3 regions of the Oceanobacillus sp. FSL W7-1309 genome follow, and region 3 is predicted to be linked to each of the others. Evidence: predicted binding sites of a transcription regulator. Region 3 holds the regulator's gene; each other region holds the start of a gene.
The links. The regulator Rex, encoded in region 3, represses fermentation and respiration genes when NADH is low (regulators of the CRP and FNR family bind a similar motif). The targets are predictions, from matches to a motif close to TTGTGAAATATTTCACAA.
Positions count from the first base shown of each region.

Region 1 (10,531 bases), on a different contig from region 3:
TATCGTAGCTCGATAAGCCAATTCCATATATAATGTATTATTCTGCTAAAGCGATTTTTATATGGGCTAAGTGGTGCTCTTCGTGCCAAGCTAATTTTGCAACTTTTGTTGCAACCGTGATTTTACCGTTTTTTTGGTGAGTAAACGCCAGATTTAATTGCTCTTCAGTTAAATTATTCCCTAAAGATACGATGCGTTCATTTATGCCTTCTAGCATTTTAATGGAACTTTCTATAGGAAGTTTTGTATCCGGTTGAATAGCCCACTTGTCTTGATCAAAATTTGGTACTGTGGGATTTTCATCTGTTAAAGCAAGCTTCAAACGTTGATACATATTCAACTGGGAATCTGCAATATGATGAACAAGCTGACGAACTGTCCAGCTGCCATCACGATATTGTCTGCTGAGTTCCTCATTACTTAATGAGTCAACAGCTTTCCTTAAACGGATCGTGTAAGTTTCAATTTCTTTTAGGCATTCATGTGTATTTTCTAATGTTACTTTTTCAGGAACCTGTAATTTCCCTATTGGATATTTGACATCCATTTTTAATCCCCTTTCCTTTATTCGTTATTTTTAATTTGATTAGATCATCCTCTTTTTATTTTAACATATCTATCTAATCCCTCTAGTAAACGCTTTCCATAGAAATGGTCCTCTTTTTCAAGAAATACCTTTCCAATTAAATATAGATTAACAACGATTTTTTTGGGGAAAATACATATTGGTTGTCATTTTCTCGATTTATTATAAGATTGTTAAAGAGTTCACAATTAATTCATTTCCCGTTTGAAATATTGTCATATCTAATATCCAATTAGGTACGTCAACACGTTAGAATGAACTTAGATGTGCCTTTACATATCTAAGTAGAGCCTAATCTTAGGTGGTTTATTTGTGAAATTAAGGAGGAGGATCTGCGTTGTTATTTGATGATCCGGTATTTGCCAGTAGATTATTAACCCTTTTAACCCTTTCGTTTCACATTATCTATGCAACCATCGGTGTAGGGGTGCCCCTCATGATCATGATTGCACAATGGGTTGGAATCAAGAAGAACGATATGCACTATATGCTGATGGCTAGACGATGGGCAAAAGGGTTTGTCGTGACGGTTGCCGTAGGTGTCGTGACAGGAACTGCAATTGGTTTACAATTATCACTATTGTGGCCTAACTTTATGGAGCTTGCTGGTAATATCATCGCATTGCCATTATTTATGGAAGTTTTTGCTTTCTTCTTTGAAGCAATATTCTTAGGGATTTATTTGTATACATGGGATCGTTTTGATAACCCTCGTAAACACTTACTATTATTGATCCCGGTTGCACTTGGAGGTGGTATGTCTGCTGTCTTCATTACGATTGTCAACGCCTTTATGAATGCCCCAGCAGGTTTTGACATTATGAATGGACAACTTGTAAATGCAAATCCGATTGCAGCAATGTTTACTGCAGCAATGCCGACGAAAGTGTCCCACGTACTTGCTACTGCTTATATGACCGTTGCATTTATGCTGGCAGCCATTGCTGCATTCAGATTGCTTAAAGGTTCGAAACATGAATACCACAAAAAAGCTTTGTTTATGACGATGAAAATCGGACTTATCTTTTCCATTGCAACTGTGTTAATTGGAGACCTGTCTGGAAAGTACTTGGCAGAATATCAGCCTGAGAAACTAGCTGCAGCTGAATGGCATTTTGAAACTGAGGAAGCTGCACCACTCATTCTTTATGGAATGCTTGATGAAAATCAGGAAGTGAATTACGCGCTGCAAATTCCATTTGGATTAAGTATTCTTGCGCATGGTTATCCAAATGCAGAAGTAATTGGATTAGATCAATTTCCAGCAGAAGAACAGCCACCGTTAATTATCCATTATTATTTTGATTTAATGGTTACAATCGGTATGTTCATGCTGGCTCTCTCATTCGTCTATTGGGTTGGAGCAAAACGAGGCTGGTCTTTCGTTAAGACAGCATGGTACCGATCACTTATTGTCCTTGGTGGGCCATTGTCATTCTTAGGAATTGAAGCTGGCTGGTGGATGGCGGAAGTTGGTCGTCAACCTTGGATACTCAGAGGAATCATGACGGTTGATCAAGCAGCAACATCAAGTGATTATGTTGGCCATATGTTTATCCTTTTCGTAGGATTATATTTCGTTTTAGGTGTTGGTACGGTTGTCGTGCTAAGACGAATGTTTAAAAACGATCCGATTGAAAAGGCGATCGCCAAACAGCAAGGTGGTGATTCTGAATGAGTTTAGAAGTTCTAGGAATTTCCGTACTCTGGTTATTTTTATTTGGATATGTCATTGTCGGCTCGATCGACTATGGTGCAGGGTTTTTTAACGCCCAAAGCATTATAACTGGTAAGCAACATATTTTATCTAAAATTATTCAGCGTTATCTATCTCCTGTCTGGGAAGTAACGAATGTATTTTTTGTTTTCTTTTTCGTTGGGATTGTTGGGTTCTTTCCACAATCGGCATATTACTTCGGAACAATTTTACTGATTCCAGGAAGTATTGCGCTAGTATTGCTGGCAATCCGAGGCTCTTATTATGCGTTTGAATCGTATGGAGCACGAGGTCATAAAGGATATGCCTTTATGTATGGAGCTTCCGGACTGTTAATTCCAGCTTCATTGTCGATTGTCTTAACCATCTCTGAGGGTGGGTTCGTATCCATCGTGAACGATAACCCAGTGCTTGATTACGCAGCTCTATTTACTAGCCCATTAACCTGGTCTATTGTGGCATTAAGCATTGTTGCTGTTTTATATATATCCGCTGTCTTCCTTACGTGGTACGCATATAAAACTGGTGATACAAAAGCAACTGATTTGATGCGGAAATACGCACTTGGGTGGGCTTTACCATTGATTATTACTGCTAGTGGCATTGTTTATGAATTAAGCTCTCACAATGAAGCCCACTTTGAACGGATTATGGATTTGTGGTGGATGTTTGCACTTTCCTTTATATTATGGTTTGCAACAGTATGGCTCATCTGGAAAAGAAGAAACTACGGTATGGCATTCTGGCTGCTTGTCGGTCAATTTGCAATGGCATTTTTCGCGTATGGAGTTTCCCATTATCCGTACTTGCTTTACCCGCATCTTACCATTTATGAAGGGTTCACTAATACGGCGATGGCAATTTCATTAGTATTCGTGTTTATTCTTGGCCTAGCCTTATTGCTTCCCTCCTTGTATTTGTTATTACGGCTATTTCTGTTCGATAAAAATTATGTACAAGGAATCAAGAATAAGAAGGAGTGAGCTAAATGTTTCATGATTTTCTAATCTTTGTCGCTCCCATTCTCATTATTCTAATTGCGATTGCGGTTGCATTTTGGGGAGCCGGTAAGGATAAACCTGTAACAAAAGAAGCTGACGAGGACTAATCTTCTCCGTCAGCTTCTTTTTCTTTTTACAGATCTGCCAAAAAAACACTTTGTTCGATTTTCTTCATTTGATAAAAATAACCTTTACTTTTCATCAATTCTTCAAAGGTGCCAGCTTCTGCAATTTCCCCTTGATCCATGACAATAATTTGATCCATTTTCTCAAGCCCTGTTAAACGGTGACTAATTAAAACGACTGTATCATTTTCAGCTACTTCAAATAGCCGTTTATATAGCTGTTCCTCTGTTAATGCATCGATGGACGAGGTTGGTTCATCCAGCAGCCATAATGGTGCTTGTTTTAGCAGTATTCGCGCCAGTGCTAATCGCTGCTTTTCGCCGCCTGAAAGATTCTCTCCCTTTTCTAAAACTTGATCATCCAATCCAAAATGATTTAACTGTACGTGAAACAGAATGTCTTCCATCTCTCTGTCAGCTAATCCATCCTGAGAAATCGCTAAGTTATCTCGAATTGTTCCATAGAAAAAATGGTTCGACTGAAGCATAACATTCGCATGCTCCCAAATGCTCTCAGCTTTTAGATCGGCTACCGATTGATCATTAAGTGAAATAGCACCATCTCGTACCTGGTACAATTTCAGTAAAAGCTGCATAATGGTAGACTTCCCGGACCCACTTGGACCGACAATTGCCGTTTTTGAACCAGCAGGTAAATGAAACGTTAGATCTTTTAATGTATCACGTGATTCTGTCGGAAAAGCAAAGGACACATCATGAAAAGTAATGGAAGGAGCCCGTTTAATTTGCAGCGTTTCGAACGAATCATCCTCATTTCCTTTCCTCTCCATTACCTCATCTAGCCTTGTTACTGCCTGACGACTTTCTTGAAGATAGCTTGGAAAAGCCGCCATCGGAGAAGTATTTTCAAACAGTGTTAAGGATATCATCACAAGCATGGCAAGAAACAAACCATCTAGCTGCTGTACGGATACGAAATATGCACTTACCGTTAGCACGGATACGGAAACAAGTAGGGATAGAAACGTATTTGCCGATTCACTAAATAAACGATGCACATTTTCCCGCTCCTGCTCCAACAAATACGTATCAGCTGATTTTAATAATGCTTCCTCTTTGTCATCTACTTGCTGATATATTTTTAAATCACGAAACCCGTACAGGAATTCTGTTACTTCCGTTGATAAATTGCCTCGCTCACTCCTAACACGATAATCGATTTTCCGTTGCTTCATGCCGATGACTAACGGAACAACCAAAGTGGTTAATAATAATCCAAGTAGCAGAAGCAAGGCTGCTTCAATGGAGAAATAAGCCGTGAAAAGAATGGTAACAAGAAATACAAGAACAAGCACTATCGGTGGGTAAAAAACACGTAAAAAGTAATTTTGCAGCGATTCTACATCGCCAACGATTCTTGCTAGTAAGTCTCCACTGCGATGACTTTGAAAAATAGTTGGTGCGAGTGGCTCCATTTTTTTATAAAACGAAACACGCAAATTACTTAGCATTGTAAAAGTCGCTCGATGTGAAAAATATCTTTCACCATATCGACTTAATGCCGATATTATTCCGAGTAGCTTAACGATCGCAACAAGTACCATCAAGGAATAGATCGGTGGCACTAAGGCTGCCTTGGAAATTAAATAACCACTCGATGAGAATAGCCCGACGGCAGTTACTCCAGCTAGAAATCCACAAGCAATTGAAAAAATGACATCTTTTTTTTCCTGCAACACGATCTTGATGACAGAACGTAATCCCTTCATTTAGTCATCCCTCCCTGCTGTACAGTCACCATATTCCGATAGGCTTCTACCGTTGTTAGTAACTCATCATGTGTTCCTGCTGCCTTAATTTCACCGTTATCTAAAAGGACGATTTTATCAGCCTTTTGAATCGTATGAAGGCGGTGAGCAACCGTAATAACTGTCGAATGTTTTCCTAGTTCCTCCATTGATTTCTGAAGAATTTGTTCCGTTTGCAAATCCAGCCCTGTCGTCGGCTCATCAAAAAGAATGACAGATGGGCGTTTGAGAAATGCTCTGGCTAGCGCTATTCGCTGTTTCTCCCCACCAGAAAGGCCTCTTCCTCCTTCACCGATTAACGTGTCATATCCATGTTCAAGCGAATCCACTAAATCATTAATCCCTGCCTTTTCAGCTGCTTTGATAATTTCTTCTTGATATGCGCTTTTTGTAGAACCAATTGCAATATTCTCTGCAATCGTACCTGAGAATATATACGGATTCTGTGAAATATAACTTAATTGGTCAAACCAATCCTTCTCTCTGTATTGCTTTAAGGAAGTTTCATTTACTTGAATCATTCCCTCCGTTAGCGGGACTAGTCCTGCTAGCATATGCAATAATGTCGTTTTTCCTGATCCCGTTTTTCCGATAATCGCAATCTGCTCAAAAGCTTCGAGTTCTAAATTAATATGCTTTAATGCAAAACCGCCTTCCTTGTAAGAAAATCCTGCTTCATTCACTTTAATATGGACTGGCTTATTTTTCGCCAAGGGTAGTTCTCCCCATCGTGTCTCATCATCTTCCAGTGCAGAAAGCTCTATATCTAATTTATTCGCTGCCGCCATGCTCGTCCGTCCCGTATGAAATGAATTTCCTAGCTCCTTTAATTTCGTGTAAAACTCTGGAGCAAGAATAAGCATTAAAAAGCCAGTAAAAAACGTGATATCTTGAAAAATAATCATTCGAACAGCAACTTCTAACGCGATAAGCCCAATGCTTAGCATAGAAATAAACTCTAAAGCCAGAGAATTCGTAAATGCAATTTTAAGCACTTCCATCGTTGCATCACGGAAATCTAAGCTGCTTTTTTGAATGGTTTTCTCCTGCTCTTTAGACCGTCCAAATAATTTCAATGTTGTTAACCCTTGCAGCGTATCAAGAAACGTACCGGAGAACGCATTCATCTTATCTAGCTGCTGTTCGGATTTGTCTTTCGTATTAAAGCCAATAATTATCATAAATATAGGAATAAATGGTGCGGTAACTAGGATAATAATTCCTGTTGCCATATGTTCCATTAAAATAACAACAAGGATGAAAAGCGGTACAATCGTTGATTGAATAATTTGTGGAATATAGCTGCTAAAATAAGAATCTATTTCATCAACCGTATCCAATAGGAGCCCAACCTTTTGACCAGACTGTCCTTCCAATGAAGCTTGCATTGAATTTCTTGAAAATGTATGTACAAACAGCCTGCGCAGCTCTCTTTTAGCAAGAGTAGCCATTCTTGCTCCTGCTCTTCCATTCAAATAATTTAGTCCTGTCCGTAAAAAAAGCGCTACGATTAAGCCTATAATTAACGGGCTAATTTCTGAAAATGAATAGCCTTTTAGGAAAATACGATCAATGATTATCACAAATAAATAACCTTGACCGATAATAGCAAACGCAGAAAGAATCGCAAGCACAATAAAAAGTATGAGCTTTCCTTTCTGTTCTGCTGCTATATTCTTCAATCTATTCATTGATTCTCCCCCTAACGAAAGCTATTTTAGTGAACATCTTCACATAAGTATACATGATTTAAAATACCGAAGTAAACGGATAGCTAGGGTGTTAACATAGTTGTCGATTTTAAGGGTGATAAAATTAACCTTGCTCCTTACGTTAGAGAATTTTCACCGTCTCCAAAAGAGGAAGTAGAATTCACGTAAAAACTGCCCAACAAAACGAGCGATCGCATAGTCTCACTTTGTTGGGCAGTCAGCTACTTCTTAATAAATTTTATAGCAAAGTAAATAACGCATGCAATTACAGCATAAATGAAAAACATGACAAAAAAGCCCCATAGTCCCATTACTGCATCTGCAAACTCCATGTTTCCCCGATTCGTAATTGCTTGCTGCAATTCAATTGCAAAAACGATAACAACCATAATGGTGAACGTATAGATAAAGGAAAATATCGTCGTACTCCATTTAAGCTTTTCCAATAGCTTGAAAAAGATATAGACAAAGAAGAAAATCGTCATTCCCATAAAGCCCATAATCCAAAAATGGAGTTCTTTATCTGTCATATGTAGACCGAACATGTCTGTAAGGATGTCATGAATATTATTTACAATTTCCGCAAGAGTAATAACGATTTCTCTCATTTTATCTCCCACTTTTCATTTGTCTTTATTACAATTTATCCAAATCATCAGCCATCTCCCAAAGTCAGTGATTTAGATAATCGTTCTATTCCGAAAGCGCGTTTAAATTTGCCAATGCTTTCTTCAATTGGACAATCTCTTCTTCTGTTAAAGTAACACCTTTACCCATCTTTTCCTTACCAGGTGCCCAGTCTCGTAAATCATATTTTGGTGGGCGACCATTCCAGCTGATCACATTCAATTCCTTTGTCCATCCTTTTGGCGACTCCGAAATAACAGCAATTGTTTCTACAATTTTATAATTTAATTCAGCCATATTCATACTCCTTTATGCTTCATTCTATTTAACAATCAAAACAGGGCACTTGGCGTTCTGTACAATCGTATTGCTCACACTACCTAACAGAAGACTTTTTATATTACTAAGCCCCCGATTGCCTACAATGATCAAATCTATTTCGTTAGCTAAAGCATATTCACAAATCGCTCTCCCCGGGTTGCGCTGTGAAAAGTCCGTCCGAATTTCCGTTATCGTAACAATTCCTAATGCTTCCATTTCCTTCTTGATTTGATGTAGTTCCGGTAAAAGAAATTCTGCATCTGCCATGGATATGTTGCCTGCAATAGCTGTCTCGTTACTTTTAATTCCCGGTGTCACAACAGAAATAACATGTACTTCTGCTTTTTCTGTAATTGACGCCTGATTCTTTGCCTCTTTAATCGCCTTTTTACTACGATTTGAACCATCATACGATACGAGAATTTTTCGATTCATTTGCATTCCTCACTTTATTAAAGGTTAGCTACTTAATCCACTTAATTTATTATACATGGATACGTCTAGAGAGGTTAATTTTTTAATGGCTTTCGTCAGACTTCATATTTGTTAAGTTGACACTGATGTACGGACTGCGCCCCATATTTTGGAGTAGGTTCGACTTATCGAACATTCCTGCGCAGGTGATTCACTCCAGAGTATAAGTGCTACTAATCTATGTCTTCCCAAGTCGGTAAGTCTTCGTTATCGTGTCATAAGGTATTTATCCACAGCATTCCCTGGTATCAAAAAAAGGAATAAGCTTCACTGCTTACTCCTTTTCTCTAACTTAATATCCGATTGCGTTTTTCACTTTATAGGCCGCTACTAGTTTACAAATAGACGCTCTTTCTGACTCCGTCAATGGTACAAGTGGTAGACGAACACCACCAACTGGTACTCCAATATGGTTCAGTGCTTCTTTTACTGGGGTAGGGCTTGGAACTGAAAACAATGCTTTCATTACTGGCAAAATATGTCGGTGTATAGCACTGGCATTAGCTACATCACCATTCTGAAAAAGCTTTACCATCTCTTGCATCTCATTACCTAATATGTGTGATGCTACAGAAATAACCCCAGTTCCACCTACAGCAAGTGTCGGCAATGTCAGGCTATCATCCCCGCTGTAAACAGTAAAATTATCAGAAGTATGGCTTATAATCTCCGAAACCTTATCTAAATCCCCACTAGCTTCTTTTAGTGAAACAATGTTTGGGATTCTAGAAAGTCGAACAATCGTTTCTAATTCCATGTTTACCACACTTCTACCAGGAATATTATAAAGCATGACAGGAAGTGCTGTACTTTCTGCAATCGATTTAAAATGCTGATACATGCCTTCTTGTGACGGTTTATTATAGTAAGGAACAACAAGCATAATCCCATCAACACCTGTAGCCGCTGCCTCTTTCGTTAATTCAATAGATGCTCTTGTATTATTCGTACCAGTTCCCGCAATAACAGGAATCCTTCCATTTACTTCTTCTACAACTGTTTGAAATAACTTCACTTTTTCATTATTAGAGAGTGTTGGTGATTCCCCCGTTGTCCCAGCAACAACTAAACCTTCTGTACCGTTTGCTATCAAGTAATTAACTAACCCCTTTGTTCGTTCAAAATCAATTTCTTCCGCCTCATTAAACGGAGTAACCATTGCTGTTAATACATTACCAAAATTCATATCAATACACCCTTTTCATCCAATATTTTATTGATGCTTTAGGACCAAATTAAAAAGCAGCAACGAGAGAGAGCTCGCTGCCGCTTATAGAACATTATTTACCGTTCTAAGCTTGATAGCCCTCCATATAGTTTCCTATATGACAGTCCCGTATCTATTTGATAACAGGCCCAGCTTCAGAAGATGAGTCTTCTTCCACTTCGGCAAATCCCCCTTTCCTCACATTTCTTCAGAGCTCATTCTCCTCCATGTAAGTATTAATGGTCTTTGCACCTCTACCCTTACTTTACAAATCTAAAATAAGAAAGTATTTAATTATTATGTGTATTATAACAGGGATATATCTAGAAAACAAGCATTTGAACCACAAGAAAAGAACAGCATTACTTTCAAAATGATGGGCAGGATAAGCGAACAAAACATACGCTATTACATAACTTAATTCTGAGGAGGTAATTAAGATGGAGCGAAATTCATATCGTGACCTCCCTGCAAATTTCGGTGATAAGCTAATTCTAGTAGGTGGTTTAATTAGTACCATTGGAAGTAATTTGGCAGTTATTGGTTCCTTTATCACATACGAACAGGAAAAAGAAGTGGAACTACAAGTAAATCAGGAAAAGATACAGATGGATCAGCAGATTCTATTGATGCAGCAGCAAATAACAGACTTGCAAAAAAAGATAGATATGCTATATCAAGATCAAAATCACGGGAAGTCATAGTTGCATGTTAAGCAAAGAAACTGTTGTCCAAACTTATGTTTAGAGAACAGTTTCATGCATTTTAGCTAAATGTATCATAATGTACAATTTCTTCTCTTGCTAGGTGTTTTTTCGGTTTTAATGCTTCTTGAGGATACCCCATTCCCAAAATAGCGACAATACGGTGTTCTTCCGGAATGCTAAGCAGCTTTCGCACATGGTTTTCCCTATCGATGGATTCGTTCTCATCCTCGGAATGATAAACCGCTCCAAACGCTGCACCAAGCCCAACCTCAACTGCTTCGAGCC
Region 1 covers NZ_JBBOBX010000002.1:1,743,600-1,754,130, forward strand. The annotation lists gene NST46_RS21195 (YfiT family bacillithiol transferase) at 38-547, opposite strand; gene NST46_RS21200 (cytochrome ubiquinol oxidase subunit I) at 924-2,264, shown strand; gene NST46_RS21205 (cytochrome d ubiquinol oxidase subunit II) at 2,261-3,286, shown strand; gene cydS (cytochrome bd oxidase small subunit CydS) at 3,292-3,411, shown strand; gene cydC (thiol reductant ABC exporter subunit CydC) at 3,438-5,159, opposite strand; gene cydD (thiol reductant ABC exporter subunit CydD) at 5,156-6,889, opposite strand; gene NST46_RS21220 (hypothetical protein) at 7,132-7,518, opposite strand; gene NST46_RS21225 (YdbC family protein) at 7,604-7,834, opposite strand; gene NST46_RS21230 (universal stress protein) at 7,859-8,293, opposite strand; gene dapA (4-hydroxy-tetrahydrodipicolinate synthase) at 8,625-9,518, opposite strand; lysine riboswitch at 9,627-9,804, opposite strand; gene NST46_RS21240 (hypothetical protein) at 9,980-10,243, shown strand; gene NST46_RS21245 (nitroreductase family protein) at 10,305-10,531, opposite strand, start outside.
Region 1: NST46_RS21200 (cytochrome ubiquinol oxidase subunit I) is a predicted target of Rex. The motif match lies at 757-774, and genes of this name have one in related genera.

Region 2 (10,531 bases), on a different contig from region 3:
TCTCTAGCAACAGTTGCGTAGCGCCCTTCAGGCCAACGTTCATTTTCACCGAGATGCTTGACAATGCCCATATGCCAGCCGATTGAAAGTGCTGTTGAGCCGTCAGCCTGGGCAATGACTTCTTGATGCTGCAGCATTTCAGTTAGCGATATTTCCATTCCGCCAAATTGCTTTGGAACTGTTAAAGCAGGATAATCAACTGCTTTTAAGTCTTCAAAATTTTCATGAGGAAGTGTCCCGTTTTCATCATGCGCCTGGGCGCGAACTTTGAAAGGTTCAACTGTTTTTTTTAACAGTTCTATTCGTTCTGACATAGCATTTAATGTTGTAAGCTTCATTTGTGATCCTCCTGTACATAAAAGAATTGGTTACTAAATCTTATAAAACAGATTGGATTAATATATCTATTATTTCATTCCTTCTTAAAAAAGTAAATTGAAGTTGTTAGTTAAGAAAATATCAATTTTGGAGTATACTCTTAGTATCCCCTAAAAATGTCGTAATGAAAGCTGACAGGTAATAGGGAAGCAGCATGTGTCTAACGGAGGTGATTGGGTTGGATCCTTTAGAGGTTATGTTAAATCTGAAGCAGGTAATACCATATTACCAACCGGTTATCAGTGCGGATACGCAATTGATTGTTGGTTATGAAGTACTTCCATTATTTAAAGAAGAAAACGGCAATCTAAAGCAGTTGGACTGGTTTTTTGATGACGGTTCAATCCCTGGAGATTTCCACTTTGAACTGAATAATGATGTTCAACAAAAGGCATTGCATACGTTTATGGAAAGTGATCAGTCAATGAATCTGACATTTTATTATAATGCTAGACTATTAATGAAAGATGATGGAGAATCATTGCTAACTCTTTTACAATCTAGTGCCCAAAAAGGACTGGATTTGCATAAAATTATCATAGAAATAAAGGAGGCTTCAATCACGGAGCAAAGCAATGATTTAAGAAAGCTCATCAAATATATGAAGACGCTTGGTATTCGGATTGCCATTGATGTTGAACAACGAAATGCTAGTTTAGAACGTTTAGTTCAATTAGAACCAAACATTGTAAAAGTAGATGCTGGATTTTTAGATGATGACCTATTACCGCAGCTATATGGCGATGTCCATCATTCGTTATCGATGCTTTCTCGTAAAATTGGAGCGGCACTCCTGTTTAAGGGAATCACTACATATAGTCAATTAAACTACGCATGGCGTCATGGTGGGCATTATTACCAGGGAAGTTATCTAAAACAGCCAGAATCTAATTTTGTCGAAGCAGATTGTTCTCAAGAAAAGATTAAAACAGACTTTCAACGGTTTGTATTATTTGAACGTAAAAAAATGAAAGCCCAGCTTGAATTAACCAATTGGATTAATGAGCAATTTAAAATGATGCTGCCATCTGTAAAATCAGATGATGCTTATGATGATATTATCCTGAAAATTGGTGAGGCATCCACGAACTTTGCTTTTCGTATCTATATTTGTAATGAAGAAGGGATTCAACTGTCATCAAATGCAGAGAAAAATGCTATAGGAGAGTGGGAACTGCATTATGAAGGTAGGAATAAAAACTGGAGCTGGCGCCCGTACTTTTTCGAAAATGTGATGCGTATGAATGTCGAGAAAAAAGGGCTCTTATCTGACTTATACACAGATATTGAAAGAGATGAACGCATTAGAACCTATTCGTTCCCGATTTCAGAAACGTTGTATGTATTTTTAGATATTCCATATGCTTATTTGTATGAACAAGAAGGTTTGCTATAATTAACTGTTTGAAAGTCCAAGAATGAACCATTGTTTGTATACTATGTAAAAAATCCATTTTGCAACAGCTTAGTCAAAGTCAAAATGGATTTTTTTTAATTGGTATATTGGCCGTTTATCCTTATGGTAAAATAGAATTTCTATTTAGACTTAGATAAGATTATTAAATTTCAAGAAAATAAAAAAGCTGATAAAAAATCAGCCTAAGGTAGTATCATATGGGATGATCTTGCATTTTTTAGTGTTGCGTGATCTTTCCTCGGATTTCTCCATTCGGGTATGATTTTGAATGGATGTTGACGTATGCTTTTCCAGCATTCATTAGATCAACTAAGTCTGAGATTGATTTATCTTTGAGTGGTCCAGTAAGATCAGCGGATGTTAGGAACCCCTCTAAAATAGTTTCTTGTTCTTCAAGACTGGCAGCTTCACTGGATAAAAAAGCGACGACAGGTCCATTAATATTTCTGCGTCCGACATGAATATGTGCTTGCGTCATATTGTTAATATTATTGGCAGCAAGTCGATAGCGGATTTCATTCCCATTTCTACTCACATGAAAGAGTGTTGTACCATCAGCATATGTCCGAACTGGTGGTGACTCTTGTGAGCCTGTTAATTCTGCAATATAAAAATAGTCATTATACATCAAAATTACCCTCCATTTATAGTTATCAATAAGCTCCATCCGGATTTGTGAAACGAAGGCATTTACTAAAGGAAGCTCGCGATCCAAAGTATGAGAATTCTTAAAAGCAGGAACTTATTAAAATCCCTTCAACGAATGCCACGTTTTCTAATGTATTCTATTACCAAGAAGCAATTTTGCTTGTACGACTATCCCTATGTAAACGGTTTAGTATAATTTTGGCTAACACCTATAAGGAATAGGTGCGTTTTAAAAAGAGGAATAAAGGGAATATATGGTTCATGGCGTACCTAAAATAAATTTTAATGGGTATGGCATAATAGAGATGAAACTACATAAAAAGGAGCGAAAACATGGCGAATATTATTTTTACCTCACCTAGTAAGTATATTCAAGGGAAGAATGCATTAAAAGATATTGGACAGCATGTTAAGTCAATTGGCAAAAAGCCTTTAATCCTTTCAGATGAAACCGTTTGGAAAATAACAGGCTCCACAATAGAGGAGAGCTTGAAAGCAGATGATTTAGATTTTCATTACGTAGAATTTAATGGAGAAGCTTCATTAAATGAAGTAGAAAGAATTGTAAAAGATGGGAAGAACGAAGCAGTTGATAGCGTCATCGGAGTTGGCGGAGGAAAAACACTTGATACAGCGAAAGCAGTTGCTGATGGTCTGGCAGTGAGTGTTGTGATTGTTCCTACAACAGCATCAACTGATGCACCAACCAGTGCTTTATCTGTTATTTATAGTGATGAAGGTGTGTTCGAGTCCTATAAATTTTATGATAAAAATCCGGAGTTGGTACTCGTAGATACGAAAGTGGTTGCAGGTGCTCCACCACGACTATTTGCTTCTGGAATTGCGGATGCAATGGCAACATGGGTAGAGGCAAGAGCAACAATTAAAAGCAATGGAGATGCAATGGCAGGCGGCAAGACTAGTATTGCCGCACGAGCAATTGCTGAAGCCTGTGAAAAAACATTATTCGCTTATGGACAAGCAGCTTATAAAGCAGTGCAAAAGGGCCTGGTCACGAAGCATGTGGAAGCCGTTGTTGAAGCGAACACATTGCTATCCGGTCTTGGTTTTGAAAGTGGTGGACTAGCAGCTGCACACGCAATTCATAATGGTTTTACCGTACTCGAGGGTGATATTCACCATTTGACACATGGTGAGAAGGTAGCGTATGGAACATTAACGCAGCTCGTGTTAGAATTGCATTCACAAGATGAAATACTTAAATATATTGAATTTTATCGAGCGCTTGGATTACCTACAACATTAAAGGAAATGCATTTAGAAGAAGTATCCTACGAAGATTTGCGAAGAGTTGGAGAAGCAGCTACACAGGAGGGAGAAACAATGGGAAATCTTTCCCAGGATGTTACTCCAGATGATGTTGCTACGGCAATTCTCGCGGTGGATCAATTGAGTAAAACTAAATGAAATAAGAGAGTAAGGCTGGTAACCGCCTTACTCTCTATTACTTTCCTGAGGTTTTGAATCTGTTTCACGTTGTGGCTCGATATCCTGGTTTGGATCATTGTTTTTTTGCTTTTGCTCTAGCGAGTCATCGCTTTGTTTTTCTTTGTCTTGATTGGACATGTTATCACCTCGCTGACAAACTAGGATGTATTTCTATATAGTCCTGTAACCGTTGTAGCTCCATTTCAAACATGATTCGACCGAAACAAATTAAATTAGAATGCCGGAGTTTTTTAAGTCCTTACAAGCAGCTTCAATTTTAACGATTGAATCGGATTCAAGAGTATGCAGGTGAATTCCATTGGTTAGTGCAGATAAGTATGAAGCATCCGTGGACTGGATCTTTTTGATAAACTCGTCAGCTTCCTTTCGGTTGCTGACCCGAATCGAAGCGGTTATGTCACCATATACAGGATGTTCTACAATAACGTCTTTGATCGTTACCCCATGGTCAACAATCAAGTATAGCTCTTCTTGTGTTTGGCTAGCATCATGCTTACAGGCAATTACTTGTTGCTTTTGATTATTTGTTTGCTCGTTAAGATAGAGATACCCTTGGCTTGTTGCGATAATCGGTTCGTTTTTCGCCTTTAATATCGACACATCCTGAACAATCACCTGTCTGGATACGTTGGTAAGTTTGGCGAAATCACTGCCACTTATTGGTTGATCCGATTGCTTTAGTTTTTGTATGATGAGCTGCTGTCTTTTTGCTGAAGGCATTTTTTCGTGCTGCATTTTATTGCCCTCCTTAAACATTTCTGTGACATTTAGTCCAATTACGTGTGATTTTGTAAGTAGTACTTGATAATATATTAATTCTATGTAAATATAGAAGTCAAGACAGATGACTATTTATCTAGTAGCTGAACCTAGATTTGTCTCTAGAGGATTGCTAGTCTTTCTGGAAGTAAGCGTATTCTAATGTCTTTAATGTGAAAACAATCACAATCAGACTGACAACAAGTGAAGGAGTAACGATTATGAATCCAATCAAACTACGAAAAGCACTCGAAACATTTTTAATCGAAGATATTGGTGATCAAGATTTGACGAGCGATTCTATTTTCCCAAGGGAACAATTGGGAACAGGCTTGTTTATCGTGAAAGAAGCGGGAGTTCTTTCTGGACTCTCTATTATTAAGGAAACCTATCATTTACTGGATTCTGAAGTGGAGGTGGAGCTACATTTTAATGATGGTGATAAAATTGAAAAACAAACGGTGATTGCAAAAGTTTATGGATCTGTCCGTTCCATACTTTCTGGAGAGCGTGTAATCTTAAATCTTTTGCAGCGTATGAGTGGAATTGCGACGATGACGAACCACTGTGCAGAAGCCTTGAACGATCCATCGATCAGTATTTGTGACACAAGAAAAACAATGCCAGGTCTAAGAATGTTTGATAAATATGCAGTTACTTCTGGCGGAGGGAAGAATCATCGAAATGGATTATATGACGGTGTGATGATTAAAGATAATCATATTTCCTATTGTGGATCAATTACACAAGCGGTTGAAAAAGCACGTGCTGCACTTGGTCATATGATAAAGATTGAAGTGGAAACAGAGAATAAAAGCGAGGTATTGGAAGCCGTAGATGCAGAAGCAGATGTTATCATGTTCGATAATCGCAGTCCAGAGGAAGTAAAAGAATTTGTCGATCTTGTACCCGCTTCTATCGTAACCGAAGCATCTGGTGGAATTACGCTTGCTAATCTAGCAACGTATGCAAATACTGGGGTGCAATACATATCATTAGGTGCATTAACACATTCTGTTCAAGCATTGGATATTAGCTTGCAGGTGAATGAAGGAAGTAAAAAATAAAGCCAGCAACAGGAGGCCGTTTGATGAACAAAACCATCGTTATTGCAATTATTTTTGGGTTTGTTTTCCTAACTGCATGTGAAAAAGATAACGAACAAGAAGCAAAAGGGGCGGTTCAATCGGAAGCGACTTTTCACACAACGATTGTTGGTGGAAGGGTTGGTGGTGCTTGGTCTGTTTTTGCTGAAGGAATCGCAGAATCAATTCGCAGGGAACATGAAGGAGCTATTATTACGGTGGAACCAGGTGGAATCGTGGAAAACCCACTAACCGTCGCTACGGGAACTGTTCCGTATGGATTATCCTATGCGATGACTTCCTACGCAGCATATAGTGGTGATGAGCCATATGATCAGCCCTATGAAGATATTCGATCTGTAAGTGTTGTGATCCCGGCAAACTACTACCAATTTATAGTTGCTGCGGACGTTTACTATGATTCCTTTGAAGAGATGATTAAGCAAAAAGCTCCAATTCGATTGGCAGTCGATCAAAAGGGAGCAGCCGGTGAAATTATTACCCGCAACATTTTAGAAGCATATGGAATCTCCTATGGTGACATTATTTCTTGGGGAGGATCGATTGATTATTTATCTGGATCGAAAACATTTGAAATGATGGCCGATAATCGGATTGACGCTAGTGGAGATGCGGTGTCAGCGCCTTCAAGCGATATTATCGAAGCGTCAACATTGATGCGTCTGAAAATGCTTGAATTAAATGGAAAGGTGATCGAGCGTGTATCCGAAAAGCTTGGAATGGATGCAGGAACGATTAATGCTACTGCATATCCCTTTTTAGAGGAAGACGTAGCGACCGTTAGCACCCCGGCAATACTTATTGCTCATAAAGATGTTCCGGAAGAAGATGTCTATCAGATGACAAAGGCGATCTATGAAAACTTTGACTATCTTAGAACGGTACACAAGGAATTTAATAGTCTATCAGAAGATAACATGATGAAAGTTGGTAATGTGCCACTGCATCCAGGTGCGGAAAAATTTTTCCGAGAGAAAGGAATGCTTCCATAATATTATTTTGTGTTCTATTGAGGGCGCGCCAGATTGCTTGCTTTAGAAAAGATTACTAGGTTTTGCTTTTTCTCGAAAGGAGTCATTGCGTTGTGAACAGGAAAGCAGTATTAACCAGATGGCTGTTGGAAGGATACAAGCGTAATCTATCCAGCCTCCCAATGAAGCTTTTTATATTTTTTGCATTTGGATTGTCTGTTTACCAAATTTGGTCTGTAATTTTTGGGAATCTTGATCCACTTAATCAAATGGCAATCCATTTAGCATTTATTCTTGCACTTACATTTTTACTTTATGGCTATTCACAAAAGGAAGCAGTTCGAAGTCATAAGCCTAGCTTGATTGACTATTCCTTTGTTGTGTTGGCAATCAGTGCGGGTATCTATTTCACGTTCCATGCTGAGCGGATTGCAGTTCGAATACCAATTATGAATCCATTAACAGGTTGGGATCTCTTTTTCGGACTTGTGTTTATTGTTTTAACGATTGAGGCAACACGACGTACGATTGGTTTTCCAATTATTGTTCTTGTGTTTATTGGGTTTGCTTATACATTGTGGGGCCATCATTTCGATGGGCTATTTGGTCATCGGGAAATGTCTGCGGTTGAGTTTATTGAAAAGCTCACCTACGGCTTTAATGGACTTTGGGGATCGCCAATTTCTGTAGCGGCTTCATTTGTGTTTATGTTTATGTTGTTTGGTGCGTTCTTGCAAAAATCAGGTGCCGGGGAGTTTTTCTTTCGGATTTCAACAGCTATTGCAGGAAGAACGCGAGGAGGATCTGCAAAGGTAGCAGTTCTTGCTAGTGCATTTTTCGGCTCTATCTCTGGCAGCCCAACAGCAAATGTTGTGACTACGGGAAACTTTACGATTCCGGTTAGTAAAAAATCAGGCTATACACCAGCGGTTGCAGCAGCAGTGGAGGCTGCTGCCTCTACAGGGGGAAGCATTTTGCCTCCGATTATGGGATCATCGGCGTTTTTAATGGCCGCAGTGACACAAATGTCATATGGGTCCATTGTAATTGCAGCATTGATTCCTGGCGTTCTATATTATGTTTCTTTATTTGCGATGGTTCATTTTGAGGCCATGCGCCTTGATTTACCAAGACCTGCCAAGGAAGATATTCCGAAAGTCAGCGAAGTGCTTAAAGAAGGCTGGTTTTATTTTATTCCATTAATTGTACTAGTTGTTCTCTTAGTGCAAGGTTACAGTGCTTCACGTACAGGATTCTATGGCCTCCTTGCAGTAATCATTGTTAGCTGGTTTCGCAAAGAGACACGAATGGGCGTGCGAAAGACTTATGAGGCATTAGTGGATGGCGCAAGGTCCTCAATTCCTGTAACAACAGCCTGTGCCGCCGCAGGTCTTATTATTGCTGGTATTATGACAACTGGTCTTGGTGGAAAGGTAACGAGTATTGTGCTTGGATTAACAGAAGGGATGTTGTTTCCGACATTAATTCTTGTGATGCTGATTTGTATCGTATTAGGGATGGGAATGCCGGTTGCTGCTGCATACATCCTAACAGCGATGCTTGCAGGTCCAGCCTTAATCGAATTAGGGGTGTCAGTGATAGCTGCACATCTCTTCATTGTGTACTTTTCAATTTTTTCAGCAATTACCCCACCTGTTGCTGTTGCCGCATATGCCGCAGCGGGAATTGCCGAGGCAAACCCGAACCGCGTAGGACTAGAGGCTGTCAAACTAGGTATTGTCGGTTTTGTTGTCCCATTCATGTTTGTCTTAGAACCCGCCCTCTTAATGGACGGAAGTTTTGTAGAAGTATTACTGGCACTCTTGACTGCTGTTATTGGTGTCACGGCTCTAGCAGGAGGGGTGATTGGCTGGTTAAAAACACGGACGAATGTTTTGGAGCGGATTCTATTAGTTGTGAGCGGTGCGCTATCTATGTATGCTAATCTATGGACGAGCGCACTTGGTATCGTAATTATTATTTTAGTCTATGTTTCACAGAATAAAAGAAAAGAAGAAATGCCTGTTAGAGCTACTGAACTTCGATCTTAGTCAGCTTTATCGAATGAGGTGTTATCAAGGTAATATTGTAGCTTGATAATGCCTCGTTTTGTATGTTATGAAGTAGGAGAACGAGAGCTGCCAAGACTTCAGTTAGTTCAAGAACACTGAATCAACCTACGCGCAAGCCTTTACTTCTAACCCCCTATCATATAAAATTTATAGTAAAATAAAAATAAAGAATTGAATTTATTTTTACATATTTTAAAAAATGTGCATTTAACAATACAGCATGAGGATTTAGCTCTCGAATAATGATCCTCTACCTTAAAAAAACGAGGGTGAGCCGATGAACATTACCTATCTACTATTTTTTCTCTGTATTGTCGTTAGTACCTTAATTATTACCTATTGGGCGGCAAGGCAAAGTAAAACAACCAACCAGTTCTATATTGCTGCTGGTAGTTTAACAGGTACACAAAATGGGATGGCAATTGCAGGGGATTATATAAGTGCAGCTTCCTTTCTAGGAATTGTTGGTACCATTGCGATTAATGGCTTTGATGGTTTCTTGTATGCGATTGGATTTTTAGTTTCATATTTAATTGTATTGTTCTTTATTGCTGAGCCAGTACACCGCTTGGGCAAATATTCACTAGGAGATGTGATTTGCGCACGCTTTCCGAGTTATAAAATGCGTGGAGTGATGGCTGTTGGTGCATTAATCATTTCGGTTCTCTATATGATTCCTCAATTAGTTGCTGCAGGATTGTTGATTCGTTTATTGTTAAATATTAATTATTCAACTTCTGTGTTAATTATAGGATTATTAATGACTATTTATGTTGTTTTTGGTGGAATGTTTGCTACATCATGGGTCCAAATCATTAAAACAGTATTACTTTTATCTGGTACATTTCTACTCGCACTCATTGTTTTTTCTCGGTTTAATTGGAGTATTTCAGCCCTCTTAGAACAAGTTGCACTCGGTTCTCCATTAGGTGATCAATTTTCGTTACCAGGTCATTTATTTAATAACCCGATTGAAACAATTTCGCTTCATCTTGCCTTAATTCTTGGTACTGCCGGCTTACCACATATTTTAATTCGATTATTTACCGTCCGTAATACGGTAGAAGTGCGCAAATCTCTCTTAACTGCGAGCTGGATTATTGGTGTATTTTATTTGATTGCGCTTGTTTTAGGGCTGGGTGCGGTTGCACTAGTTGGGTTTGAGGAATTGGTTTTGCTTGATCCATCCGGAAATTTAGCTGCACCATTATTAGCGGAGAACTTGGGTGGCGACTTTCTAATGGCATTTATCGCTGCGATTGCCTTTACAACAATTGTAGCGGTTGTAGCTGGTTTAGTCATTTCGGCTACGACTGCTTTCTCGCATGATATTTATTTTCATATCCTTAAAAAAGGTAATACAACAGAGAAGAAACGCTTACGTGCTGCGCGCTGGACCGCTTTTTTTATTGGCCTTCTATCAACGTTATGTGCACTTGGGTTAAGGAATATGAATGTAACGTTTCTTGTTTCGCTAACATTTATTGTTGCAGCATCTAGTAATCTGCCAGTACTATTATTAACCATCTATTGGAAACGGTTTAATCAAACTGGAGCAATTACTGGAATGGTCTGTGGCTTAACAGCATCTTTATTGCTGCTATTAGTCGGACCACACGTGATGAATTTAGATGGAGGTTGGATTGCAAGAGATGCCTTTATACCACTCTATAACCCAGGAATAATTGCAATACCAATTGGATTTTTAGG
Region 2 covers NZ_JBBOBX010000002.1:1,278,462-1,288,992, reverse strand. The annotation lists gene NST46_RS18950 (acyl-CoA dehydrogenase family protein) at 1-338, opposite strand, end outside; gene NST46_RS18945 (EAL domain-containing protein) at 557-1,774, shown strand; gene NST46_RS18940 (CHRD domain-containing protein) at 2,013-2,423, opposite strand; gene NST46_RS18935 (glycerol dehydrogenase) at 2,777-3,871, shown strand; gene NST46_RS18930 (hypothetical protein) at 3,899-4,030, opposite strand; gene NST46_RS18925 (transcription repressor NadR) at 4,121-4,648, opposite strand; gene nadC (carboxylating nicotinate-nucleotide diphosphorylase) at 4,894-5,739, shown strand; gene NST46_RS18915 (TAXI family TRAP transporter solute-binding subunit) at 5,763-6,770, shown strand; gene NST46_RS18910 (TRAP transporter permease) at 6,863-8,800, shown strand; gene NST46_RS18905 (solute symporter family protein) at 9,099-10,531, shown strand, end outside.
Region 2: nadC (carboxylating nicotinate-nucleotide diphosphorylase) is a predicted target of Rex. The motif match lies at 4,844-4,861, and genes of this name have one in related genera.

Region 3 (10,531 bases):
TGCCAAATAATACCCTGATTCACGAAGCACGGACGAGAGTGGCAGGATAATTAGTACCGACATTAACAATCGTAATAAATCAAATAAACCAAACATGACAAACCTCTTCTCCTTAACTAATTAACTTACATCCTTTTTATTGCGGAAATAGTTACCCGTTCTGTTTGTCGGTGGTTCTTGTGAAAATTACGGTTTCCCGACAATAGAAAAGGCGATATAAGTTGCATGATAATAAACAATGCATAACTCCAAGATTGTATTTTTTGCTGCAATTTAAGAAATCTGCTTCATAGAAAAAGCTTCTTATTAATATAAAAAAGCCGAAAAGGATCTTATAACGATCCCTTTCGGCTTATGTCCAGCTCTATTGTCCGGCTCACTTCTACCTTAATTGTTATTTGGCTGTAAAATAAATATAATATAGCTTTTATCCAGCTTGAAATCCCAATCAACAAAGATATCAACCACGCTTTTTTGAAGAATATTTTCAAAATCGCCGGCGTGTAATAGTCCTTTTTCTAATTGCCTTTTCGTAAGCTTAAGATGTTCTTCAAACCCGGTTTTAATTAATTCTTTTTCAATTCTGACCAAGATACCTGTTCTTATCACTAAAAGCGTTCTTTCATTAAGAAAACAAGAATCTACGAATTCCGGTAATTTCTCTGCCTGTCTACTTATACGCATTATATCTTTATGGACTGCTTCTTTTTCAGTGTAATTCTCTAACGCATTGTCTTCATCCTCTTCATTCTCCAAAACCCCGACTAAAATGCCCGAACGATTATGAAGAGACCAATCATAGTACAATTCCTTTACTTCTAAACTTGCAATAACCTTTAAGGTAACCTTGATCCCAGGGATAAGCTCCTGCATGAGGAGATCTCTTGTTTCTTCCACTTTCATTTTTTCTCCCTGAGACAATAACACCCGTTCCATCGGAGCTAGAAAATCTCTCAGGTGTATGGTGATAAATGGTTTTTTTAAGGAAACATAAACGGAAGATGGTCCTTTCCCAAAGTTATCCCTTAAAAGCTTCCCTATATAACTTGCTATTTCAGCTTGTACAGAGTTTTTTTCCATTAATAGTCATTCCTTTTTATAGGCAGAAACATTATTTTTCCCACCCTGAGAAATAGTATAGCAATGTGTTTCCTTAAATACAAGGTTAACCATTTTCTACGTTTGATAACAGGCGGTTCCTATATTCACTATAGAATTAATAAAAAAACTATCCATCAATCGTTTAAGTTTTCCAGAAGTGGGGAACATATCTTTCGTTGCTTTCATGGTTAATTTTTGATGTCCTCGTTTATATTGCCTATCTGCTCTTAGCCTGGATTATTCACTCGTTGGTCACATTGTTAATAGTAGTAGGTGTGGTAGACATTATTCAGCGCATTCTGAAATTAAGTTCATTTCACCTCGGATTATGGAGCAGAAATTAAAGCTTGAATAGACTTTTAAACAGGCTCCCATTCAGTAAAATTGAAGTGGAGAGCGTACCTAGAAAAACAAAATTTAATAGTTGAATCGTTTGTAGAAGTATAGGAGGTAACTTCATGGATAAAGAAAACAGATCCAAAGAGAAGAGAAGATTAATTGATCATCGCATTTTTGCACCATCCATATTAATTATGATTGCAATTTGTGTTCCATTTGCGTTATATGAAAATGAATCATTGAAACTATTAAATAGCATATTTAATCAGATTGTCGATATTTTAAATTGGGGCTATTTATGGTATGCCATTTTAATGGTTGCCGCAGGTCTTTATTTTTCATTTTCCAAATACGGGAATGTCGTGTTAGGAGATCCGATGGAAAAGCCGAGATTCAATCTGTTTGAATATTCCTCCATTCTAATTGCCATGGGGCTTGGGTCCACTATTATGCGAACCGGTATGACTGAATGGGGAAATGTCGCAGTTGATCCCCCTTTTGGTGTGGAAGCACAATCAGCGGAAGCGTTGATGTGGGGTAACGCCTATAGTATGTTCCTGTGGAGTTTCCAAACCTTTGCTATTTTTGTTATGGCTGCACCTGCCCTGGGATATCTTGTGCATGTCCGCAAGAAACCCCATATGCGGATTTCCGAAGCATGCCGCAGTATTTTTGGCGATACGTTTACAGATGGGATTGGTGGAAAAATATTGGATGTTATTTTTCTAGTTAGTATCCTTTCAGGTGCTGCTGTTACTTTAGGACTGGGTACACCGATTGTTACCTATAGTTTAGCAGAAATATTTAATATCGAAATCACATTTGGTTTAACATTGATCGTGACCATCGTGTGGGTATTGTTTTTCTCCATTAGTGCCTATTTAGGGATCGAAAGGGGTATTAAGAAATTAAGCACCCTTAATATGTATCTTGCTGGAATATTTGCTGTGTTTATCATGGTAGCTGGACCTGGTGTATTCATTCTTAATTATTTTACGGACTCCATCGGGTTTCTATTTACACATTATATTGATATGTCTTTAAATACAAACGCCGTATACCCGGGAGAAAGTACACATATACAAAGCAATACTGTGTTCTGGTTTGCCTATAATGCAACATGGGCCATGCTGCATAGTGTTTTCGCTGCAACAATATCAAAAGGCAGAACGATCAGGGAAATGATTTTGACTTATCTATTGGCTCCAATGCTCATATCCTGGGGTGCAACAGCCGTCCTTGGAGGTCTTGGTGTCGAAAGGTATCTAAGTGGAGAATTACCTGTATTAGATATTATCCAGGAAGACGCGATGGCTGCCATACCAGCAATTATAAGTTCATTGCCTTTCGCTATCTTTGCAATTGCAGCCTTTGTCGTCATCGCCATGCTTTTTATGATTACGACACTGGATTCAACAACATATACGATTGCTTCCTATGCAGGAACAAGGAACATGAGTAAATCAGAACCTTCTAAGAATTTGCGTCTGATTGTCGCGGCAATCATTACCGTATTCTCCTTATTATTAATGCGCATAGGCGGTCTTGCTCCGCTGGAGGTAGTTTCAGGAATAATGGGGATACCGATTATTTTCGTCCAGTTTCTGACCATATATGCCGCTAAGAAAATGATGGATGAGGATCGAGCATGGGTCAATAATGTAAGGAAAAACAAGCCACGGAAACAGAAAAAATAGTACTAAACAGAACAAGAATGTTTAATGTGGGTTTATAACAGGAAATAAATGATAAAAGAGAGGTGAAAACAAAATGAGTAACGGAAATGCTGACAAAATAAAAGGTAAAGCAAATAAAGCTAAAGGTGAAATGAAAGATCAAGTTGGTAACCTAACAGATAATAAGAAAGTCCAGGCAAGCGGCAAAAAGGATAAAGTGAAAGGTGAGGTTCAGGACACCTTTGGTGATGCAAAGAATGAAGCAAATGAAACAAAGACCGATCAGAAAAAATGAGAAGACTAAGAGCGTGTAATATAAAACGGTGCAGTAAGAAATGGTGCCTCCCCCCGAAAATTAGATTTTCACCTCTAATTTTCGGGGGGATTTTTTTGGCTAAATATGGTGAGGAATTTAAGATAAAGCTTGTTACAGAGTATTTATAAGGCAACCTAGGATATAAATCATTGACCAAAAATATAATATGGGTAGCGAAACATCAATATTGAATGGATTAAAAAGAAGAACGATCTTCACATAAAAATGGAAAAAATGAAAAAGGACGCTTCCGCATAAGTGAGAACTTTATACGAAAACGCCCTTTTAAACTTAAATTTATAATAAATGTTACCTTTATGTTACTTTTTAGTTTGACGGGGTTCGCAACAGCATCCCAAACGTTTATAAATCAACATTTAAGGGTGGTTTGTTACATCATACCGCCCATTCCACCCATGCCGGCCATATCAGGCATTGCAGGTGCACCGCCTTCTTCAGGCTTATCAGCTACAACAGCTTCTGTAGTTAATAGCATTGCTGCTACAGATGCTGCGTTTTGCAGTGCAGAACGTGTTACTTTTGTTGGGTCAACGATTCCAGCTTCAACCATGTTTACCCATTCGTTTGTTGCTGCGTTATATCCTACGCCAACTTTTTCGTTTTTCAAGCGTTCTACGATGATAGAACCTTCTAAACCAGCGTTTTGTGCAATTTGACGAACTGGCTCTTCGATTGCGCGAAGTACGATTTTCACACCAGTTGCTTCATCGCCTTCTAGGTTTAGTTCACTTACTTTGTTGTAAACGTTGATTAGGGCAGTACCACCACCGGATACGAAGCCTTCTTCAACTGCAGCACGTGTAGAGTTCAATGCATCCTCGATACGCAGTTTGCGCTCTTTTAATTCTGTTTCTGTTGCAGCACCAACTTTAACTACTGCCACACCACCAGATAATTTAGCAAGACGCTCTTGTAATTTTTCTTTATCAAATTCAGAAGTTGTTTCTTCTGCTTGTGCACGGATTTGTGCAACACGGCCAGAGATTGCTTCTGGGTTGCCAGCACCCTCAACAACTGTAGTGTTTTCTTTTGTTACAACAACTTTCGAAGCACGTCCTAATTGTTCGATAGTAGCAGACTTAAGATCCAATCCAAGATCTTCAGTAATCACTTCTCCACCAGTTAGGATAGCGATATCTTCTAGCATTGCTTTACGACGGTCACCGAATCCTGGAGCTTTAACAGCTACAGCGTTGAACGTTCCGCGAAGTTTGTTTACAACTAATGTTGCAAGAGCTTCCCCTTCAACATCTTCAGCGATTAATAATAATGGCTTTCCTTGTTGAACAACTTGCTCTAATACTGGTAATACTTCTTGGATATTACCAATTTTCTTATCTGTAATAAGAATGTATGGATCTTCTAATACTGCTTCCATTTTATCTTGGTCAGTAACCATGTATGGTGAAGAATATCCACGATCAAATTGCATCCCTTCAACAACCTCTAATTCTGTGTTGAAGCCTTTTGATTCTTCAATTGTAATAACGCCATCATTGCCAACGCGTTCCATCGCTTCAGCAATTAAGTTACCAACTTCATCATCAGATGCTGAGATAGCTGCGATTTGTGCGATAGAGTCTTTGCTTTCAACCGGTTGAGAAATTGCTTTTAATTCTTCAACAGCAGTTGCTACAGCTTTCTCAATACCGCGGCGGATACCTACAGGGTTTGCACCAGCTGTAACGTTTTTCAAACCTTCGTGAATCATTGCTTGTGCAAGAACTGTTGCAGTAGTTGTACCGTCACCAGCTACATCATTTGTTTTCGATGCAACTTCAGATACAAGCTGTGCTCCCATGTTTTCAAAAGCATCTTCCAATTCGATTTCTTTCGCAATGGTTACCCCATCATTTGTAATTAGAGGTGAGCCGAATTTTTTATCTAAAACAACGTTACGTCCTTTTGGTCCCAACGTTACTTTTACAGCGTTTGCTAATACATCTACACCGCGCAGCATTGCTCCACGTGCTTCTTCATTGAACTTAATATCTTTAGCCACTTAAAATTCCTCCTTTAAAATAATCATTCGAAAAATTTATTTGTCGTCGTTCATGTATGTGTTGGTTTTGTGTTACGATTAGCTTACTACAGCTAAAATGTCATTTTCACGAAGAATTAAGTATTCTGTACCTTCATATTTCACTTCAGTACCAGCAAATTTAGAGAATATAATGCGGTCCCCTTCTGCAACTTCAAGTGCCACTTTTTCCCCATTTTCAGTTACACGGCCAGATCCTACTGCTACTACGCGACCTTCCTGTGGTTTTTCCTTTGCAGAGTCTGGTAGTACGATACCGCTTGCAGTTGTTTCTTCTTGCTCAACAAGTTCGATAACAACACGATCTCCTAGTGGTTTAATCATGTAGAATGCCTCCTCAATTCTTTAACGTATTAGATTTATTAGCACTCTCAATGATTGAGTGCTAATTTCTATATTCATAATAATTAATCCCATAAAAAAATGCAAGTAATGTGTCTATAATTTTATTTAATTTCTAGTAAAATTTTATGTAAAGGGGCTCATAATATTAACAGCCTGTATAATATGATAAAATATCTTTTATGATGATTGATGATCAATAGATGGAATATGTAATACATATACTAAACTATACAAAGCAAAAGGAGTCGTTTTATTTGGCACGTAGATATTGGTATGTCATTTTAACTTATATACTGATGCAGCTTTCTGCATTTCCCGTTGCTCTGCTTGCAAAGCATCATTATATCCCAGTACAAGGTGTGATTTACTGGTCCATTTTTAGCTTTATTCTCGGACTTCTTATTATTTTGTGGATTATGAAGCCCGATATGCAGATGAGAGATACACGCAATGCAGCACCGATGAGCTCAATGATACTCTGGTCAATCCTCGGTGTATTCATGGCTTTCTTTGCACAAGGAATTGCAGTAGCAATTGAAATGAATATACTAGGGATTTCACCTGGATCAGAAAACACTCAAGGTATCATGGATATAGCTCGTGCAGCCCCATTATTTATTATTATTCCTGCAGTGATTGCCCCAATATTGGAAGAAATCATTTTCCGAAAAATTATCTTCGGCAGTCTCTATAAGCGCATGAATTTCTTCTTCGCAGGTTTGGTCTCCGCCCTTATCTTCGGTTTTATTCATGAAGGGATGGAACATATCCTAATTTATGCTTCGATGGGGTTTGTATTTGCGTTTCTTTATGTAAAGACAAAACGAATTCTCGTTCCGATTATCGTTCATGCAGCAATGAACACATTAGTTGTTGTCGGGCAATTATCGATGGATCCAGAAGAAATGCAGCGACAACTTGAGCAAATGCAACGTCAGGTTGAGCAATTGCAAATGATCCTTATTGGAGGTTAATGAATGATTCATTCTTTGTTAGTTAAAGCGTTCATTTACTTCATAATGGCAATGATTTTTATTTACGTTGCCGTCCAAAGCAAAGGGCAAACAATCTGGAATCCCACCACGCTCATTTTTGCTGCTGTAGCAACGCTTGCCTTTGGAGTTGCAGTTCGATTGCTTAATAAGTATTTTCGATTGAAAAAGAAGAAGCATTAAATAGATACTATATAGATCTTCTTAATAAAAAAGAAGGCTGTTTCTAGATTAATACTGAAACAGCCTTCTTTTATTTTTATTGGATAGACTTCAACTTATCTATCCATTCATCTTTATCTTCGATTGATTTTTCAAACGTTGTGTAGCGAACAACATACAAATCATTGTCTTTCGCAAATACCCTTGCTACTTCTTCCTGATCGAGCTGAATATCATCTTCTGTTAATGAAAAATCAAAAAATCCTTCTTCCGCAGAATTAAATTCAAGCTCACCTGTAGTCATTTCTGTTAAATTCATTTCCATCATTTCGATAAAGCCTTCAGCACCTAACAATTCATCACCATCTGGATAATAATGAATCGTAAACAGCTCTGTGAAATTCGTTTGATCCTCATCAACTAAAAGAAATTCAGCGGTTGCTTCACCGTCTCCTTCCTCATAGTTCTCAAGCTCCCACTTTCCTTCATCAAACGGAATTTCTAAGCTCGTAATTGTGTCAATGTAAACACCTTCTGCCGCTGCATCAGCAGCAGTCTCTTCGATAACTTCCCCATTCTCATCAAGAGGAATTATTTCGCTTGGTTCTTCGGAACTATAAATTTTCCATGCACCATCATCTGGTCGCAAGACATGAACCCCGTGTGTTTCATTATTCATAAAATCAGGACCATCGACTTTCATTGTCGTCTGTTTATAAGAGATTGTTGCTTCTTCTTCTGATTTTTCTTCTACAACTAAATCAAATAATTCCATATCTAATGTATACACAGATAATTGATCGATTGTCGTACGTGTTGAGTCATATAAAGGAGATTCACTATGTATGGTTTCCATGTAAGCATCCAAGTCATTTTCTGTTAATGCTTCTAAGTTTGCTTCAAGTACTGCAAATAATGCCTCATCTTCTGGAACTACATTTTCTTCTGCTTCTTCAGACCCGTTTTTCTCGTTTGCTTCCGCATCATTTGTTTCTTCAGTTGCTTCAGCATCGTTAGTCCCTTCACTCTCATTGTCACTTTCATTTGAACATGCAACAATGAACAAACTAATAAATAAAACAAACATAATACCTAAAACCTTTTTCACGTTCACGAATAAATTCCTCCTCTTTCTCAATATATTCCCAATACAGATTAACGTAATAATCAGTAAATGGATAGATGTCTTAAGAACCAATAATTTTCAGAAAAATATTAGTTCCATTTATCTAGTTAATATTTATCAGCTTGTTTCCAGTGGTTGTTTAAAACGGAGATTTTATGGAATTGATGCAAATAAATTATGGTATTTACCAATATAAGGACATCCAAATCCAACCATAAAAAAACAAGGCTTTTGACCTAATATCAATAGCCTTGTAAATAAACAAAAATTTACAATGAGTAATATCTACTCTGGATTATCTAACGAATAATGCTTTAGGAAATAGACAAGGGCCTGCAATTCAACAGCAAGATCAATATGGTGGACCCGAATATGCTTCGGTACACTAATCCTTGCAGGAGTAAAGTTAAGAATCCCTGAAATCCCTTTTTCTACAAGCTTATCGGCGATCACTTGTGCTTCAACAGCTGGAACAGTTAGGATAGCGACTTTAATGTCTTCTAACTTTTCCTCTAAATCACGAATATCATAAACGGGTACCCCGCCAATATCCGTGCCAACCTTTTCTGTATCTGCATCAAATGCCGTAGTAATCCGGATATTATTGTTCTTCATAAAGTTATAATGAAGGAAGGCTGTACCTAAGTTCCCAACTCCGATTAATGCAACCTCTGTAACCTCATGCTGATCCAACGTACTTCGGAAAAATCCTAATAAATACTCTACATTATAGCCGTATCCCTTTTTTCCCAATGCGCCAAAATAAGAAAAGTCTCTTCGAATTGTTGCAGAATCCACTTTTACTGCATCACTCAGCTCCTTTGAGGAAACTCGCTTCTTCCCTTGCTGATTTAAATTGTTAAGAAAACGATAATATAAAGGCAGCCGCTTGGCAGTAGCTTGTGGAATTTTATTCTGTTCCATCAATCTTCCTCTTTTCAATCCAATAGTTGTATATGATAAGTTCTTTCCTTCTATTTTAACAGAAAACGTCAAATAAGTCGTGATATTTTTCACAATTCAGTTGCCTCGTTAAATAACTATAAGATACACTGTACATGATGGGGTGAAAAAGATGATATTAATGCAACTAAACGGAATTTCCAAATCCTTCGGTGCTGAAGAGATTTTATCAAATATTAAAATTGAAATTAAAGATAAAGACCGTATAGCTATTGTCGGCAGAAACGGTGCAGGTAAGTCAACATTACTTAAAATTATGGCACAAGAATTATCGTATGATGAAGGGGAATTTTTTCAACCGAAGGATCTTACATTCGGTTATTTATCCCAGCATATGACGTTAGAATCAGGGAAAACCATTTGGGATGAAATGCTAGAGGTATTTTCCCATTTAAAATCATTGGAAAAGCAACTTCGAGCATTAGAGAAAGAGATGGAGAAAGCCAGCGAATTATCTGGAGAAGAATATGACAAAGTCCTTAAAGAATATGACAAACTTCAACTAGCATATCAGACTGATGGGGGCTATACGTATGAATCTGATATTAGAGCTGTACTTAGTGGGTTAAATTTTGAGTCCTTTGATTATGATACTCCAATCGCAGAACTTAGTGGTGGACAAAAAACACGACTTGCCCTGGGTAAATTGCTGCTTCAAAAACCACAGTTGCTTATTCTTGATGAACCGACCAACCATCTTGATATTGATACATTGTCATGGTTGGAAAACTATCTCGTTAGTTATCCAGGCGCCATTGTCATCGTTTCACACGATCGGTACTTTCTTGATAAAACAGTTTCCATTGTATATGAAATTTCACGGCATAAAACGCGAAAATACCATGGTTCGTACAGCAAGTATTTGGAGCAAAAAGCACTAAATTATGAACAGGAATTAAAGGAATTTGAAAAGCAGCAAACTGAAATTAAAAAAATGGAAGACTTTATCCAGCGGAATATTGTACGTGCTTCGACTACAAAACGAGCACAAAGCAGGCGGAAGCAGCTTGAAAAAATGGAGCGTCTTGATCGGCCACTAGGTGATGAGTCATCCGCTTCCTTCTCCTTTCAAATTAATCGCAGAAGTGGAAATGATGTATTAAAAGTTGAAGAGCTTAGCTTATGTTATGAAAAAGAAGTGGACCCTATTTTTTCCAACATACGACTGGATATAAATCGCGGTGACCGTATCGCACTTGTTGGTCCGAATGGTGTAGGGAAAACTACATTACTTAAGGCCATCTTAGGTAGACTGCAGACAGAAAAAGGAAACATCCAGCTTGGTACAAATGTACAAATTGGCTACTATGATCAAGAACAGGCTGATCTTAATTCTACTAAGACGATTCTTCAAGAATTATGGGATGATTACCCCACCATAAATGAAAAAGATATCCGCACGGTTTTAGGAAACTTTCTTTTTTCTGGAGATGATGTATTAAAGCAGGT
Region 3 covers NZ_JBBOBX010000001.1:2,247,906-2,258,436, reverse strand. The annotation lists gene NST46_RS10840 (hypothetical protein) at 1-96, opposite strand, end outside; gene NST46_RS10835 (Na-translocating system protein MpsC family protein) at 388-1,080, opposite strand; gene NST46_RS10830 (BCCT family transporter) at 1,560-3,137, shown strand; gene NST46_RS10825 (CsbD family protein) at 3,211-3,411, shown strand; gene groL (chaperonin GroEL) at 3,824-5,455, opposite strand; gene groES (co-chaperone GroES) at 5,534-5,818, opposite strand; gene NST46_RS10810 (CPBP family intramembrane glutamic endopeptidase) at 6,094-6,813, shown strand; gene NST46_RS10805 (YdiK family protein) at 6,817-7,014, shown strand; gene NST46_RS10800 (hypothetical protein) at 7,091-8,107, opposite strand; gene NST46_RS10795 (redox-sensing transcriptional repressor Rex) at 8,405-9,043, opposite strand; gene NST46_RS10790 (ABC-F family ATP-binding cassette domain-containing protein) at 9,195-10,531, shown strand, end outside.